DNA from 2 places in the Mycobacterium sp. DBP42 genome. Region 2 is predicted to be linked to the other one. Evidence: riboswitches for the same ligand, from Rfam matches in the RefSeq annotation. Region 2 holds a riboswitch; the other holds the start of a gene.
What was found. A riboswitch is a leader RNA that binds a small molecule or an ion and turns the genes downstream of it on or off. The one in region 2 is predicted to bind S-adenosylmethionine.

Region 1 (7,177 bases), on a different contig from region 2:
GTCCAGCTCACTGTCGGCATCGAGCAGCTCCAGGATGGCCTCCTGAACAGACTGCTCCATCTCACTGCCGGCGCGGTCAATTTCTTCCACGCGACGATTGAACTACGTGGCACCGACGTGCGCGTTCAATTGATGCCAGTCAGCCTTGCGTGCCGCAAGCCGTGGTGCCCGTGCAGCAACCTGACAAAGGTGACTTCCAAGGCGTCCGGAATTGGCGGCCAATGTGTCTGCCGTTCCCGCAGCGGAGCGTCCTCGTCGGCACCGAACGCGCTAGCTAATGAGAGAATCTCCTGGTCACGTCACGTCTACAACCCGCGGTCGGGCGACTCGGCTCCGGCGGCTCTGCACGGCGTCGGTGAAGCCTCGTCGTTGGACGCACAAAGATCAACTACCAGGCCGCGTATCCCAGGTTCCGAACAGTGACGCCAACATGAAGATCGCCGCGGTTGCTCGCGACCGCTGCGCACTCAGATACGAACCGCAACTCTCTGCGAGACCATCAACCTGGTTTGCCGCGCGTCCGGCTCGATCGAGTTGTCGGTCGCCGGGTCCATACTGATCGGCTCGCTGGAGATTCCATGCCGAGCGGGAACTGACGTCACCCGAGCACTGGGAGGTCTCGATGGCGACGACCGTACACAACCGACTACAAGACCGTCTCGACGCACTGAGGTGATGGGCATCCTCCACAGCCCCGCCGACGGTACGGAATTAGGGAAGTCGATCCGCCCCTTCGTCCACCTCAAATAACATCAGCCGCGAACTACAAGGAGCGATCATGGCGCCAATCGACGACCTGGGCACCAAGGCCTACAGCGGAATGGGACGTGAAGGCACACCGTTCATCGAAACCCTGGGACCAAAGATCATCAATAACGGCCTTCTGCAGGGCCGTTCGACGATGTCACATACCGAACAGGCCTGGACCGAGGCCGCAGCGGCGGAATTGATCGCGGTCTACGTCGAGAGCCCGGATACGTCGGGCGAGAGCTTTGACAACAAACTGCGAAAGCAGGTCAGCACAACCTCACGGGCAGCTCGCCTGCTCTTTTCCGACCTCATTTTGCTGAATCTGCTGCCCCTCGGCGACTATGGCGCAGTCCGGAAACGGGAGCTCGTCTGTCTGCCCATCGAGGATCTCGACCCCCCAGCCACCATCCCCGCTGACGTCGAGGCGGCACTCCACCACGGAATGTTTAAGGGCGGCATCGGCTTCAAGAGCGGTCGGTTCGCACGATTACGGTGGCTCATCACCTTTGCCCACTACGCCTGCGGAGTGAGCAAAGAAGAACGTACTGCCGCGTTGGCCGACCCGCTGTCATTCCGAGAGTTCGTACAGGCAGCACCCGGAGCAAGTGAAGGCGCTCAACGCCAATCACTGCTGTACCTGGCATTCCCCTGGTTCTATCTGCCTACCATCATTGCCCGCCAGCGGACGAGGATCCGTGACGCTTTCGCCGACCAATGCCTACAGGGCGGCAAGACGGACGACGTCGACATCGACCTGCATAAGATCTACGCAAATCTGACGCAGGCCGCTGGTGGGCCGATCGACTTCTACCGCGATCCTGTCTACGAACAGCGCTGGGCTGAACCCGCCCCACCGAAACGCCAAGTCTGGATCTTGCAGCCTGCCGCCGATGAGTTCGACTTGACCGACTATCTCAAGAAGCCCGATGTTGGAGCAGGCACCCCAGGAAACTTGCGGTTGCGACAACACGTCAAGGAAGTCGCCGAAGGCGACACCGTGCTGCTGTGGTCACCGACGCCCCAACCCGGCATCTACGCGACTGGGAGCATCACCGGGGACAATATGACCGAGCACGAAGCCGAGGCGGAGCCCGACGGTCAGTCAACTGCGGGCCGCTCCATCGGATTCGAACTCAAGGAGAGCCTCCTCGCACATCCGTTGACTCTGGACCGCATGGCCGCAGAACCGGTCCTCAAAGATTTGGAGATCGTCAAGAATCCGACTGCCGCCAACTTCAAGGTGACTGGGCCGCAGTGGGAAATGCTCCGCACCTTGCTGGAACGACCCACACCTGTTCCAGGTCCCCGTGACCATGGCTGGTTGATCAACGAAATTCATTGGCCTCCAGGGGAAATCGATGATCTGACCGAGACCCTGCGTACGCGTCGACCACAGGTGATCCTGGCTGGACCTCCCGGTACCGGCAAGACGTATGTCGCCGAGAAGGTTGCTGAACATCTGACCGGTGGGCTGCCGGGCACCGTTCAGATTATTCAGTTCCACCCGAGTTACGCCTACGAGGACTTCGTGGAAGGACTGCGTCCCGTTGCCAAAGACGGGCAGGTGACGTTCGAGGTGATCGAGGGCAAGCTCGTCCGACTTGCCGACGCTGCGCGCAACTCCCCTGATCAATCATTCGTGCTCGTGATCGACGAGATCAACCGCGCCAATCTGCCCAGCGTGTTCGGAGAGTTGTTGTACCTGTTGGAGTATCGAGAAAAGGAGATTCAGCTCCTGCTCCGCGAGAAATTCTCTCTGCCGCGCAATCTGTACATCATCGGCACCATGAACACCGCTGACCGAAGTGTGCGCAATCTCGATGCCGCACTACGCCGGCGGTTCGACATTTTCGACTGCCCGCCACGTGACACAGTGTTGGAGCGCTACTACGACCGTGGCGGATACGACTCGCAGGTCCTCAGCCTCCTCGATGGGTTCAAGGAGCTGAATGCTCGCTTACGCGAAGACATCGATGAGAACCACACGATCGGCCACAGCTATTTCATGCGCCGCACGTACACGCCTGACGATTTGCGCCGGACGTGGCTGCGCCAGATACTGCCGCTGCTGCGTGAGTACTACTTCGACCAGCCGTCATTGGTGGACCAGTTCGTGTTCAATGACCTGTGGCCAGATCAGCCTCCGCTATGAGAACAGTGCATCTGACCGAATCCGCCGAGCAGCGGGTGCCGCTGACGGCGGAGGAAGCCGCAACGCTGCGCAGCATCGGGCAACAGCTCGCGTCCAAGAAGGATTGGTGGGGCGCCTCTGACGAAGACGATCCCTCCTCCAACCAGACGGTGGTGCGGTGCAATGCCGTGTCGGCATCCGATTACCTGGTACGCATCTCGGATGCGATCGGCGTGATCGGACTGCAACATACTCAGCTCGTGGTCAATCCCAAGATCTCATTGGCACATCTACTGTTCTTGTTCGCAGCGTCTCAACAGTTTCCACGTCACCTGCTCGAACGAACCCATCTCGAAACAGACTCCAGCTTCCACATTGTCGTGGCGACGTGGTTCACCGAAGCATGTGAAGTGCTGCTGCGGCATGGGCTGGCGAGCGACTACTCGCGTGTCACCGGCAACCTCGGATGTGCCCGCGGCCGGATCGAGGCCACAGCTACCGCACGTTCAGTGATGATGGGCAGACCAGTTGTCCGCTGCGACTACGACATCCGCAGCGAGGACACCAGCCTGAACCGGGTGGTCAAAGGCGCCACGCTCCGACTACTCAGTTGGCCGGACATGCCGGCTGATCTGCGGCGGCGATGCCGACGAATCGGCGATCGATTGACTGACATCCGGGGACTGCGCGACGGCGATACCCAAGTCAGGCTCGACCCACTCACTAGCAGCTACAAAGACGTCCTTCCACTGGCGCTGATGATTCTGGAAAGCAGCAGCATCTCCATCTGCGAAGGTGCGCAACCGGTTTGGACATTTCTCTACCGCACCCCAGACGCAGTCGAAGCTGGAGTACGCGACTGCCTCCAGCGGCGACTCCACACATATTGCACAATCGAGAAACGGCGGAAGAACCTGCAAGGTGACAAGAAACGAAGCTTGAACCCAGACCTGGTATTCGGACATACCTTCGCAGTCGGCGACATCAAATATAAACATCGTCCGGACGGTTCGATTGGGCGTTCCGACCTCAACCAGATCACCACGTTCGCAACCGGATACCGCGTCAATGCCGGCGTCGTAATCGCATTCGGCGAGCGCGAAGTCGGGGCACACGTCCGCGTCGGACCCGTGGCGATCAATTGCTTCAACTGGAACACCACCACAGCCAACCCAGCGGACGCAGCGGACGCGCTTGCTGAGCACCTTCAGGGATGGCTCGCGGCGCAAGCAGAAGGACAAGTTTCGACACCTACACGCCGAAGCCACGGAAGGACCCCATGAGCACGGACCCGTCCAATATCCCAGCCGAATGGCTTGCCGCTGGGTTGTCTGCCAGCGATGCGAAGACCTTCATCGATGCCGGTGTGTCCCTCGCCATCGCCCGCGAATGGGCGAATGCCGAGATCGACGCCGACGATGCGGTCGAATACATCGACAAGACCGTACCCCTTGACGTCGCAACGGAATTCCACCAACGGGGCATCGAGCCATGGCAGATCACTCGCACCGACACTGCATACGAGGTGGAGCTCGAGCCCTGGCAGAAGGATCCCGTCGACCAGCTTCCGGAGGTGATCAAGCCCGGGCGTTTCGGGCTGAGCTTGTGGTCGGTGACCCCATGGGATGAAGATTCACATCTCGAGAGCGAGGTTGCACTGGAATGGGACGGACAGACGACCGTCGAATGGTCGGTGCTGAGCGGTTCCGGGCTGTCGATGATGTCGGACGTCTCGTTTACCGGTATCGCCGCCTGGCCAGACGGAAAGAATGTTTTGGTGAGCTACTCGGGCGATGCCGGACTGGGATTCCAGCGGCTGCCCGGTGCCGCACCCACGGCCGGCGGACCGGGCGGCGCAAAAGACCCGCAACACTGGGTCGAGTTCGCCAACTCACTCGTCGGCCTCACCGACGAGCTACTGAATTCCGGTATTGAATCGAGCGATGCGTTCGCCCACGAGTATCACCGCACCGCCGACGACGAATGGTTCGGATTCGATGACATGTTCCATGTCTATCTGGCCAGCGCAGGTCCCGATGGCAACCTGCCAGACTTCGACGAATGGGTTAGCGACGCGTTGACGGACGGAACGTACGAAATCGCCTGACCTGCCGGCCCGCGAGGGCAAGCAGACGGAGTCGGCCACAGCGTCCTGCGCCGCTAGATTTCAGTTCGAAATCCCGTTGGACACCTCGTGGCGTCGGGCGAGCTCCGCAGAGTCACGCCAGGCCGTAGCGATCCACTGGCAACCCAGGCATCCTGCGCAGTCGCCGAGCGTTACGCCGGGATGTCTGGTGGGCCACCGCTCTGGTGCACCGCCGTGTTCGGTCTCGTAGACCCGACGCAGCTCCTCGCGCTGGCGCCAGAGCGCGACCGCGTGGTCGATCCAGTTCGGGACGGCTCTCCACTGAACCATGTAGTGAACCTGGCGCTGCGGATACAGGACGTCGTAGTACGGGCCCCACGTGCTGGCGGCGTACTCGGGTGCGGCGGTAGACAACACAGTGCCTTCGCGGTCCATAGTCACGGCCACCCTCTCCAGATGTCAGTACTCGACTCCGACGGCAGAACGATCGCGGACCTGCAACGGTCACGGCCACCGGTCGGGGCCCCAGCGCGATGCAAGTTGGGTACTTCCCAGGCGATGGCGCCAGGGTTGTACACATTCACAACCCATGCCGATCGTCGTCGACGGCGGCCTGCACAGCGCTGAAGGATGGCTCAGCGGCGACCAACAGTAGTGGCGCCACGGCACCTGCAACACGTCGAATAACATTCCACCCGAAGGCATCCCATGTTGCATGGTAGGTGACCTGCGAATCGCCGATCCAGGTGCGCAACACAAGATCACCCGCGGCGAGTCGGATCCACTCGTTTCCAAACATCTTGCCCACCCTCTCGATGTACGGCCGCGACCGCTCGCCCCTCATCGAGGCGCTCTTACCGCCTCCTGTTGAAGGCGATCGCTTCGTCATCCGAGCCACCCACGAGCGTGGGGTTGGCGTGCCGCCCAGTCGGAGCTTGTCGACGGCATCTCGTGAAGCTCGCTCACCGTAACAACGCCGCCTGACAGATTCTTCCGGCCGCACACACCCCTGCGCGGTCAGCCCGAAGATTGGGCTGAACGTCGGCGAGATCTAGCAGCTGCGCGCCGGTGTAGTTCCGGAATGCGAGCTTCGTCCAATCGCCGCCGACCCAATAATCCGACGGTGTGTGAGCGCACACTGCTCGCCGCCTCAGCAGGCGGGTGCCGATCTCACCGGCGGACGGATCACGGCGCGAGTAGTGCAGTACAGGACACCTCGTGATCTTGAACTGTTCGTCGAGTTCCTGTTCCTGCCACACTTCCGGCTGCATCCGCTCCAGAACAGCCGGCGACCTCCATCATTTCGCCGTAGGTCCTATGTTTCCCGCCGTCTCCACATTGCGCAGCAGTCGACGACGCCCAGACATCGGTCCTGCGGCGCCGCGCGAGGTCACCCGCCTTCCTCTAGCCACCGCCACCCTCGATGCGTCTGGCGGTCGGTTGCACAGGCCAACAGTGACCACCGAGGACCGCTCCACCCAAAGACCGCGACCTGCCCGAATCGCAGACCGAGCTGGCGCGCCTGATCGTCGCTCAACCCGAACACCGCCCAGCTTTCCTCGGCGTGCTGCCCATAGGGGCTGGCACCGACGACTGGCAGCGACCGGGTACGCGCCGCGGCGAGCTCCTGGTCCAGCACGATCATGCGCGCGGCGTTGTCCGCTGAGTCAGGTGTCCGATCCACTACTTCTTGAGAGTGTTCCGCGAATACCTGAGAGTGATCCGGATTCGGCGGATTTCCCATGACCGTCTGAGAGTGCGGCGTCCTCCGGGATGCCGGCGATGGTGCCCTCAGGTTGTGGACGACCTCTGTCGGCGGCGTCTTGTCGGAGGCATGTGCGACTCTGTTGCCGTTCGGCCAACGACCGGTAGTCGGATCGTCAGACACAGGGAGCCGATGACATGGCAACATGGTGCGCGGTGAGGGGGCGCGTTTGATGGACAACGCTCGAAGCGGACGGCTGGGACCGCAGAGGCCACACGACTATTTCTACAGCGTTCCCGACCACACCGACACGCTTCCCGACTACACCACGCGGGCCCGCGAGACCGGAGAGCGCATCGCTGTCACCCGGCCGCTGGCGCACAACGGCCGGGTGTTCTGGAAGCTCACCGACGCCGACAGTGAAGCACTCGCCTGGCTCGCATTCACCCGTCCAGATGCGCGTTCGGCGCTGGCCCGGCGCAAGGTGTGGACACTGATCCCGCAC
Region 2 (7,177 bases):
ACTTCGAACAGGGACCAGAAGGCGTCGTCCTGCACGTCTCGGCGCCCGAGGGGGCCTACCGGTTGCCGGCCACCTACCTCGTCGGCGCCGACGGTGGCCGCAGTCCGGTGCGGAAGAAGGCCGGCATCGAGTTTCCCGGACTCACCACCGACGTCGTCGCACGGGTGGCACACGTCAGCCTGCCCAGGGAACTGCGGACCGCGCCCGGGTGCATCGAAATCCCCGGCGTCGGACATATCCCATTCGGGCACAATCGGTTTGATGACGGAGTGCTCATCTATGCGGAATTCCAGGAGGGACGGTCCATGCTCGGAACCATCGAGTACGGTTCCGTTCTTCCCGACGACGCGCCGGAGCTGATGATCGACGAGTTGCGCGCGAGCGTGAGGCGAGTGGTCGGCGCCGACCTGCCGATCGAGCCCCCGGCCGGGCCGGGGCCGCACGCGTTACGGCGTATCAACGGCCAGAACACCCGCCAGGCCGAACGGTACCGTGCGGGCAACGTGTTCCTGGTCGGCGATGCGGCCCACGTGCATTCGGCCATGGGCGGGCCGGGCCTGAACCTGGGCCTGCAGGATGCGATGAACCTGGGCTGGAAACTGGCCGCGACTGTGCAGGGCTGGGCGCCAGACGGCCTGCTGGACAGCTACCACAGCGAGCGCTGGCCGGCCGGGCAGCGGGTGATGATGCACTCCATGGCCCAGGCTGCCCTGATGGCCGCCGGCCCCGAAGTCACGGCGCTGCGAACGCTTTTCGGTGAACTTCTGGCCACACCGGACGGCTCGACGCACATCGCCGGCGTGCTGGCCGGCTCCGATGTCCGGTACTCGGTCGACAGCGGGCACCGGCTGTCCGGATACTTCATTCCCGATTTCGTGCTGGACGACGGCCGCCGTATTGCCGAGCTGTTGCGCACGGGCCGGCCGATGTTGCTCGACCTCTCGGGCGGGGCTTACGCCGAGATCGTCGACGGCTGGCGTGACCGCGTCGACGTGACGGTGACGACCGCAGCAGGTCGGCCCGCCGCCGCTATGCTTATCCTCCCCGACGGCTATGTCGCCTGGGCGGCAGACGAATTCGATGGCGAAGGGCTCCGGGCGGCTCTGGAACGCTGGTTCGGCCCGGAGGCCGAGTCGTCCGCGCTCAGCGCCTGAGGGCGCCTCAGCTTCAGTCTCTGCCTCAGCCGAGGGTGGCCCGGATCCCCACGGTGACATAGGGCAGCGCAAGCCCCGACGAGTTGGCCAGCGCTGGGTGGGTGGCCAGCAGTTCACGCACCTGCTCCAGCGTCCGGGTACGCACCTGCTCCGGTGAGGTGATGCAGTAGCTGCGCGAGGCCACGAGGTCGATGAGGGCCTGGGGCGTCAGGTAGCTCGTCCACTCCACCTGGTGGCGTTCGATATCACCGAACGGCTCGGCCAGCGTCACCTCGCTGTTGAACGGATCGTGCTCGGGGCCGATGATCCGGCCCAGATCCTTGACCCATCCGGACCGTTCGTCGCGGGTGTTCCACACCAGGCCCAGCCGGCCGCCGGGGCGAAGCACCCGGCTGACCTCCTTGACGGCCCGCTCGGGGTCGAACCAGTGCCAGGCCTGCGCCACCAGCACGGCGTCGACGCTGTTGTCGGCCAGTGGGATCTCCTCGGCCGTACCCAGCAGCGCCGGGGTGTCCGGCAGTGAGTTCGACAGCAGCTCAAGCATTTCGGGGATGGGATCCACGGCGATCACGTCCAGCCCGCGCTCGACGAGCCGGGTGGTCAGCTTGCCGGTGCCTGCGCCCAGATCCAGCACGTCGTGCGCACCCTCGGGAAGCAGCCAGTCGATCGTCTCCGGCGGATACGACGGCCGGCCGCGTTCGTAGGCTGCGGCTTCCGAGCCGAAGGACAGAGAACGCGCCTTGGGCGAGCTCACCGTGCTGCCAGCTCCAGCGTGCGGCGGATCAACTTGCCAACCACTTCCGTCTCGACCAGGAAGCCGTCGTGCCCATAGGCCGAGTCGACCACGTCCAGGCCGTTGCAGCCGGGTAGCAGCTCGGCCAGCTCCTGTTGTAGCCGGATGGGGTAGAGCCGGTCGGAGGTGATCCCACCGACGATGACGGGCACCGGACAGCTGCGCAGAGCACTGGTGACGCCGCCGCGGCCGCGGCCCACATCGTGGGTCGACAGCGCATCCGAGAGGGCCACATAGGTGCCCGGGTCGAACCGGCGGGCCAGCTTGCCGCCCTGGTATTCCAGGTAGCTCTGCACTCCGTAGCGTCCGCCGGTGGCCGGATCCTCATCGCCCTGGGCGTCGTTGCGGAAACGCTCGTCGAGCTCTTCCTCGCCGCGATAGGTCAGGTGCGCGAAGCGCCGGGCGATCTCCATGCCGGCCAGCGGGGCCCGGTCGGTGTCGTAGTAGTCCCCGCCCTGCCAGTCCGGGTCGGCCTTGATCGCGGCCACCTGGGTGCTCTGGGTACCGATCTGATCGGCCGTGGCGCGGGCGCCGACCGCCAGCACCAGTCCGGTCCGAACTTCGTCGGGGTGTCCGACGAGCCATTCCAGGGCGCGGGCTCCGCCCATCGACCCGCCGATCACGGCGGCAATCTCGGTGATGCCGAAGGCGGCCAGGGCGGCCCGGTCGGCTGCGACCTGGTCGCGGATGGTGATCTGGGGAAACCGTGAGCCCCAAGGCTTTCCGTCGGGCGCAAGCGAACCGGGCCCGGTCGAGCCCTGGCAGCCGCCGAGCGCGTTGGTCGAGATCGCGCACCACTGGTCGGTGTCGATCGGGGCACCCGGTCCGGCCACCCCGTCCCACCAGCCCGCGGTCGGATGGCCGTCGCCGGCCGGTCCGGTCACGTGGGAGTCGCCTGTCAGGGCGTGCAGCACCATCACCACGTTGTCGCGTGCGGGCGACAGTTCGCCCCAGCGCTGCACGGCGATCGACACGTCGGGCAGGACGGTGCCGTTCTCGAGCGTCAGCGCACCGATGTGCACGACGGTGGTCTCGCCTTCGGCGGGCAACGGGAGGGTGGACACGGCCGGTTCTTCGGTGATCGTCATGGCGGTCTTCTCTCGCCGTCCTACACCGTCGCCGCAGTCTGCGGTACGCCGCTGAACGGGCGGGCGGCGGCGAACCCCTGCTCCAGGTCGGCCAGGATGTCGTCGATGCCCTCGATGCCGACGGCCAACCGCACCAGACCGGGCGTGACACCGGTGGACAACTGTTCGGAGGGGGAGAGCTGCTGGTGGGTCGTCGAGGCCGGATGGATGACGAGCGAGCGCACATCGCCGATGTTGGCGACGTGGCTGTGCAGGGTCAAGGCGTTGACGAAGGCCTTGCCCGCTTCCACACCTCCGGCCAGCTCGAAGGCCAGCACAGCGCCGGTGCCCTTGGGGGCGATCCTGCGGCCCAGCTCGTACCAGGGTGAGTTGGGAAGTCCGGCGTAGTTCACCGAGGTCACGTCGGAATGTCCGGCGAGGTACTCGGCGACCTTCTGCGCATTGGCCACGTGGCGTTCAACACGCAGCGACAGCGTTTCCAATCCCTGCGCGATCAAAAAGGCATTGAAGGGAGAGATCGCGCTGCCCAGATCGCGCAGCAGCTGCACGCGGGCCTTGAGGGCATAGGCCGGTGCGCCGAGTTCGGCGAAGACCACGCCGTGGTAGCTGGGATCTGGGGTGGTGAACCCGGGGTGGCGGCCCTGCGTCCAGTCGAAGTTGCCGCTGTCGACGATCACGCCCGCGATCGCCGAGCCGTGCCCACCCAGGTACTTGGTGGCCGAGTGGACCACGATGTCGGCCCCGAGCGCGATCGGCTGGATCAGGTACGGGGTGGCGATGGTGTTGTCGACGATCAGCGGGACGCCGCTGTCGTGTGCCACCGCGGACACGTTCGGGATGTCGAGGATGTCGATCTGGGGATTGGAGATGGTCTCGGCGAAGAACGCCTTGGTGTTGGGCCGTACCGCGGCCCGCCAGCTGTCGAGGCTGTCCGGGTCCTCGACGAAGCTGACCTCGATGCCCAGCTTGGGCAGCGTGTAGTGGAACAGGTTGTAGGTGCCGCCGTACAGGCGCGGGCTGGACACGATGTGGTCGCCGGCGCCGGCCAGGTTGAGGATGGCGAACGTCTCGGCCGCCTGACCCGAGGACAGCAGCAGTGCGGCCACGCCGCCTTCGAGCGCGGCGATGCGCTGCTCGACGACGTCGGTGGTCGGGTTCATGATCCGGGTGTAGATGTTGCCCGGCTCGGCCAGGCCGAACAGCGCGGCGGCGTGGTCGGTGCTGTCGAAGGTGTAGGAGGTGGTCTGGTAGATCGGCAGGGCCCGGGCCTTGGTGGCGGCGTCGGGAGTCTGACCGGCGTGGACCTGCTTGGTTTCGAACGACCAATTGGCGGCGACGTCGGGGTTTGTCATGGCTGGGATGTCTCCTCCGTGAAGGGGATGAGGAAGGCAGGGCGTGTGGTCGGCTACCGGGCGCCGGGCTTGTCGTCGATCACGACGGGCCGACGCGTTGGGTTCACGGACACATACACATGGCTGGCCTCCATCAGGTTTCCCTGTCTGTCTGGGGGCCCGTACCTTCGGACCCGCGCTTGCCTTACAGCCGCGAACGACTGCTCAACCTGGTCATCACCCGGGGCACCCCACCGCGGTTGGAGGGTTGCCGGCCAGCAAGCCGGGGCTTGATGCTGACACTCATGACCGGCCTGCAGCTTATCGCAACGCGCTGAGGCCATGCCAGTCGGTTCTGCGGGGTGTTTGCCCGTTTTGTGCGACCGCGACTGAAACACGTTCAGTTCGGCGGGCCGGTGAAGGTGTCGGACGCCTGAACACAAGCCAAAGTTACTGGTCAGTAATGAAAGCTGCCCCTTCGAGGCGGTGCCCGTCCTTGTAGTCTGGCCGCGACACAAGAGCAGCGAATAACCACGAGTGACAACGAGTGATCCTCGTCGAACCGAGACTGACGCCGGGAGAGCAACCATGACTGCCCAGCAGCCGACCATCATCTACACGCTGACCGACGAGGCGCCGCTGCTTGCGACGTACTCCTTCTTGCCGATCATCCGCGCCTTCGCGGAGCCGGCGGGTATCGATATCCAGACGAGTGACATCTCGGTGGCGGCGCGCATCCTGGCCGAATTCGGCGACTGTCTGACCGACGAGCAGAAGGTTCCGGACAACCTCGGTGAGCTAGGCCGTCTCACTCAGCTGCCCGAGACCAACATCATCAAGCTGCCCAACATCAGTGCCTCGGTCCCGCAGCTCACGGCCGCGATCAAGGAACTACAGGAGAAGGGTTACGCGGTCCCCGACTACCCGGGGGATGCCAAGACCGACGAGGAGAAGGCGATCCGTGATCGCTACTCGAAGATCCTCGGCAGCGCGGTGAACCCCGTTCTGCGCGAAGGTAACTCGGACCGCCGCGCCCCCAAGGCCGTCAAGGAGTACGCGCGCAAGCATCCGCACAGCATGGGCGAGTGGTCGCAGGCCTCGCGGACCCACGTGGCCACCATGAAGACCGGCGACTTCTACCACGGTGAGAAGTCGATGACGCTGGACAAGGCTCGCAATGTCCGGATGGAGCTGGAGACCAGCCCGAAAGACGGCGGGGTCGGGGAGACGATTGTCCTCAAGCCCGAGGTCAAGCTCGACGAGGGCGACGTCATCGACAGCATGTACATGAGCAAGAAGGCCCTGATCGAGTTCTACGAGGAACAGATCGAGGACGCCTACAAGACGGGCGTGATGTTCTCGCTGCACGTCAAGGCGACCATGATGAAGGTCAGCCACCCGATCGTGTTCGGCCACGCGGTCAAGGTCTTCTACAAGGACGCCTTCGCCAAGCATCAGAAGCTGTTCGACGAGCTCGGCGTCAACGTCAACAACGGTCTGTCTGATCTCTACAGCAAGATCGAGGCGCTGCCCGCCTCGCAGCGTGAGGAGATCATCGAGGACCTGCACCGCTGCCATGAGCACCGGCCCGAGCTGGCCATGGTCGACTCGGCCAAGGGCATCTCGAACTTCCACTCGCCGTCCGATGTCATCGTCGATGCGTCGATGCCGGCGATGATCCGCCTCGGCGGGAAGATGTACGGCGCCGACGGCCGCACCAAGGACACCAAGGCGGTCAACCCGGAGTCGACGTTCTCCCGGATGTACCAGGAAGTGATCAACTTCTGTAAGACCCACGGCCAGTTCGACCCGACCACGATGGGCACGGTGCCCAACGTCGGTCTGATGGCGCAGAAGGCCGAGGAGTACGGCAGTCACGACAAGACATTCGAGATCCCGCAGGCCGGTGTCGCCAAGATCGTCGACATCGATTCCGGTGAGGTGCTGCTGAACCAGGACGTCGAAGAGGGCGACATCTGGCGGATGCCGATCGTCAAGGACGCCCCGATCCGCGACTGGGTCAAGCTGGCCGTCAACCGGGCTCGGTTGTCCGGTATGCCTGCCGTGTTCTGGCTCGATGACGAGCGTCCGCACGAGAACGAGCTGCGCAAGAAGGTCAAGGCCTACCTCAAGGAAGAGGACACCGAGGGCCTGGAGATCACGATCCTGCCGCAGGTCTGGGCCATGCGCTACACCCTGGAGCGGCTGATCCGCGGCCAGGACACGATCTCGGTGACCGGCAACATCCTGCGTGATTACCTGACCGACCTGTTCCCGATCCTGGAACTGGGCACCAGCGCCAAGATGCTCTCGATCGTGCCGCTGATGGCCGGCGGCGGGCTGTACGAGACGGGTGCCGGCGGCTCGGCCCCCAAGCACGTGCATCAGCTGGTGGAGGAGAACCACCTGCGCTGGGATTCGCTCGGCGAGTTCCTCGCCCTGGGCGCCAGCCTGGACGACTTGGGCAACAAGACCGACAACGCCAAGGCCAAGGTGCTCGCGGCCGCGCTGGACACCGCGACCGGAGAGTTGTTGAACGAGAACAAGTCTCCCTCGCGCAAGACCGGCGAGCTGGACAACCGCGGCAGCCAGTTCTACCTCGCGCTGTACTGGGCGCAGGCGCTGGCCGAGCAGACCGAGGACAAGGAGCTGGCCGCGCACTTCGCGCCGCTGGCCAAGGCCCTCGGCGAGCAGGAGCAGGCCATCGTCTCCGAACTCAATGCGGCCCAGGGCAAGCCGGCCGACATCGGCGGCTACTACTACCCGGACCCGGAGAAGACCGCTTCGGTGATGCGTCCGAGCAAGACGCTC

Region 1: it holds a riboswitch for S-adenosylmethionine, as region 2 does, so the genes downstream of both, E0T84_RS04360 (hypothetical protein) here and E0T84_RS15110 (bifunctional o-acetylhomoserine/o-acetylserine sulfhydrylase) in region 2, are expected to answer to the same signal.

Annotation. Positions count from the first base shown of each region.
Region 1 covers NZ_VCMY01000003.1:41,329-48,505, reverse strand. Annotated here, with positions in the region: gene E0T84_RS04375 (AAA family ATPase) at 779-2,902, shown strand; gene E0T84_RS04370 (hypothetical protein) at 2,908-4,164, shown strand; gene E0T84_RS04365 (hypothetical protein) at 4,161-4,988, shown strand; gene E0T84_RS04360 (hypothetical protein) at 5,049-5,408, opposite strand; SAM riboswitch class IV at 5,813-5,924, opposite strand; gene E0T84_RS31785 (DUF3293 domain-containing protein) at 6,358-6,651, opposite strand; gene E0T84_RS04350 (hypothetical protein) at 6,905-7,177, shown strand, end outside.
Region 2 covers NZ_VCMY01000014.1:21,585-28,761, forward strand. Annotated here, with positions in the region: gene E0T84_RS15095 (FAD-dependent monooxygenase) at 1-1,154, shown strand, start outside; gene E0T84_RS15100 (class I SAM-dependent methyltransferase) at 1,180-1,908, opposite strand; gene E0T84_RS15105 (homoserine O-acetyltransferase) at 1,905-3,035, opposite strand; gene E0T84_RS15110 (bifunctional o-acetylhomoserine/o-acetylserine sulfhydrylase) at 3,056-4,387, opposite strand; SAM riboswitch class IV at 4,558-4,677, opposite strand; gene E0T84_RS15115 (NADP-dependent isocitrate dehydrogenase) at 4,955-7,177, shown strand, end outside.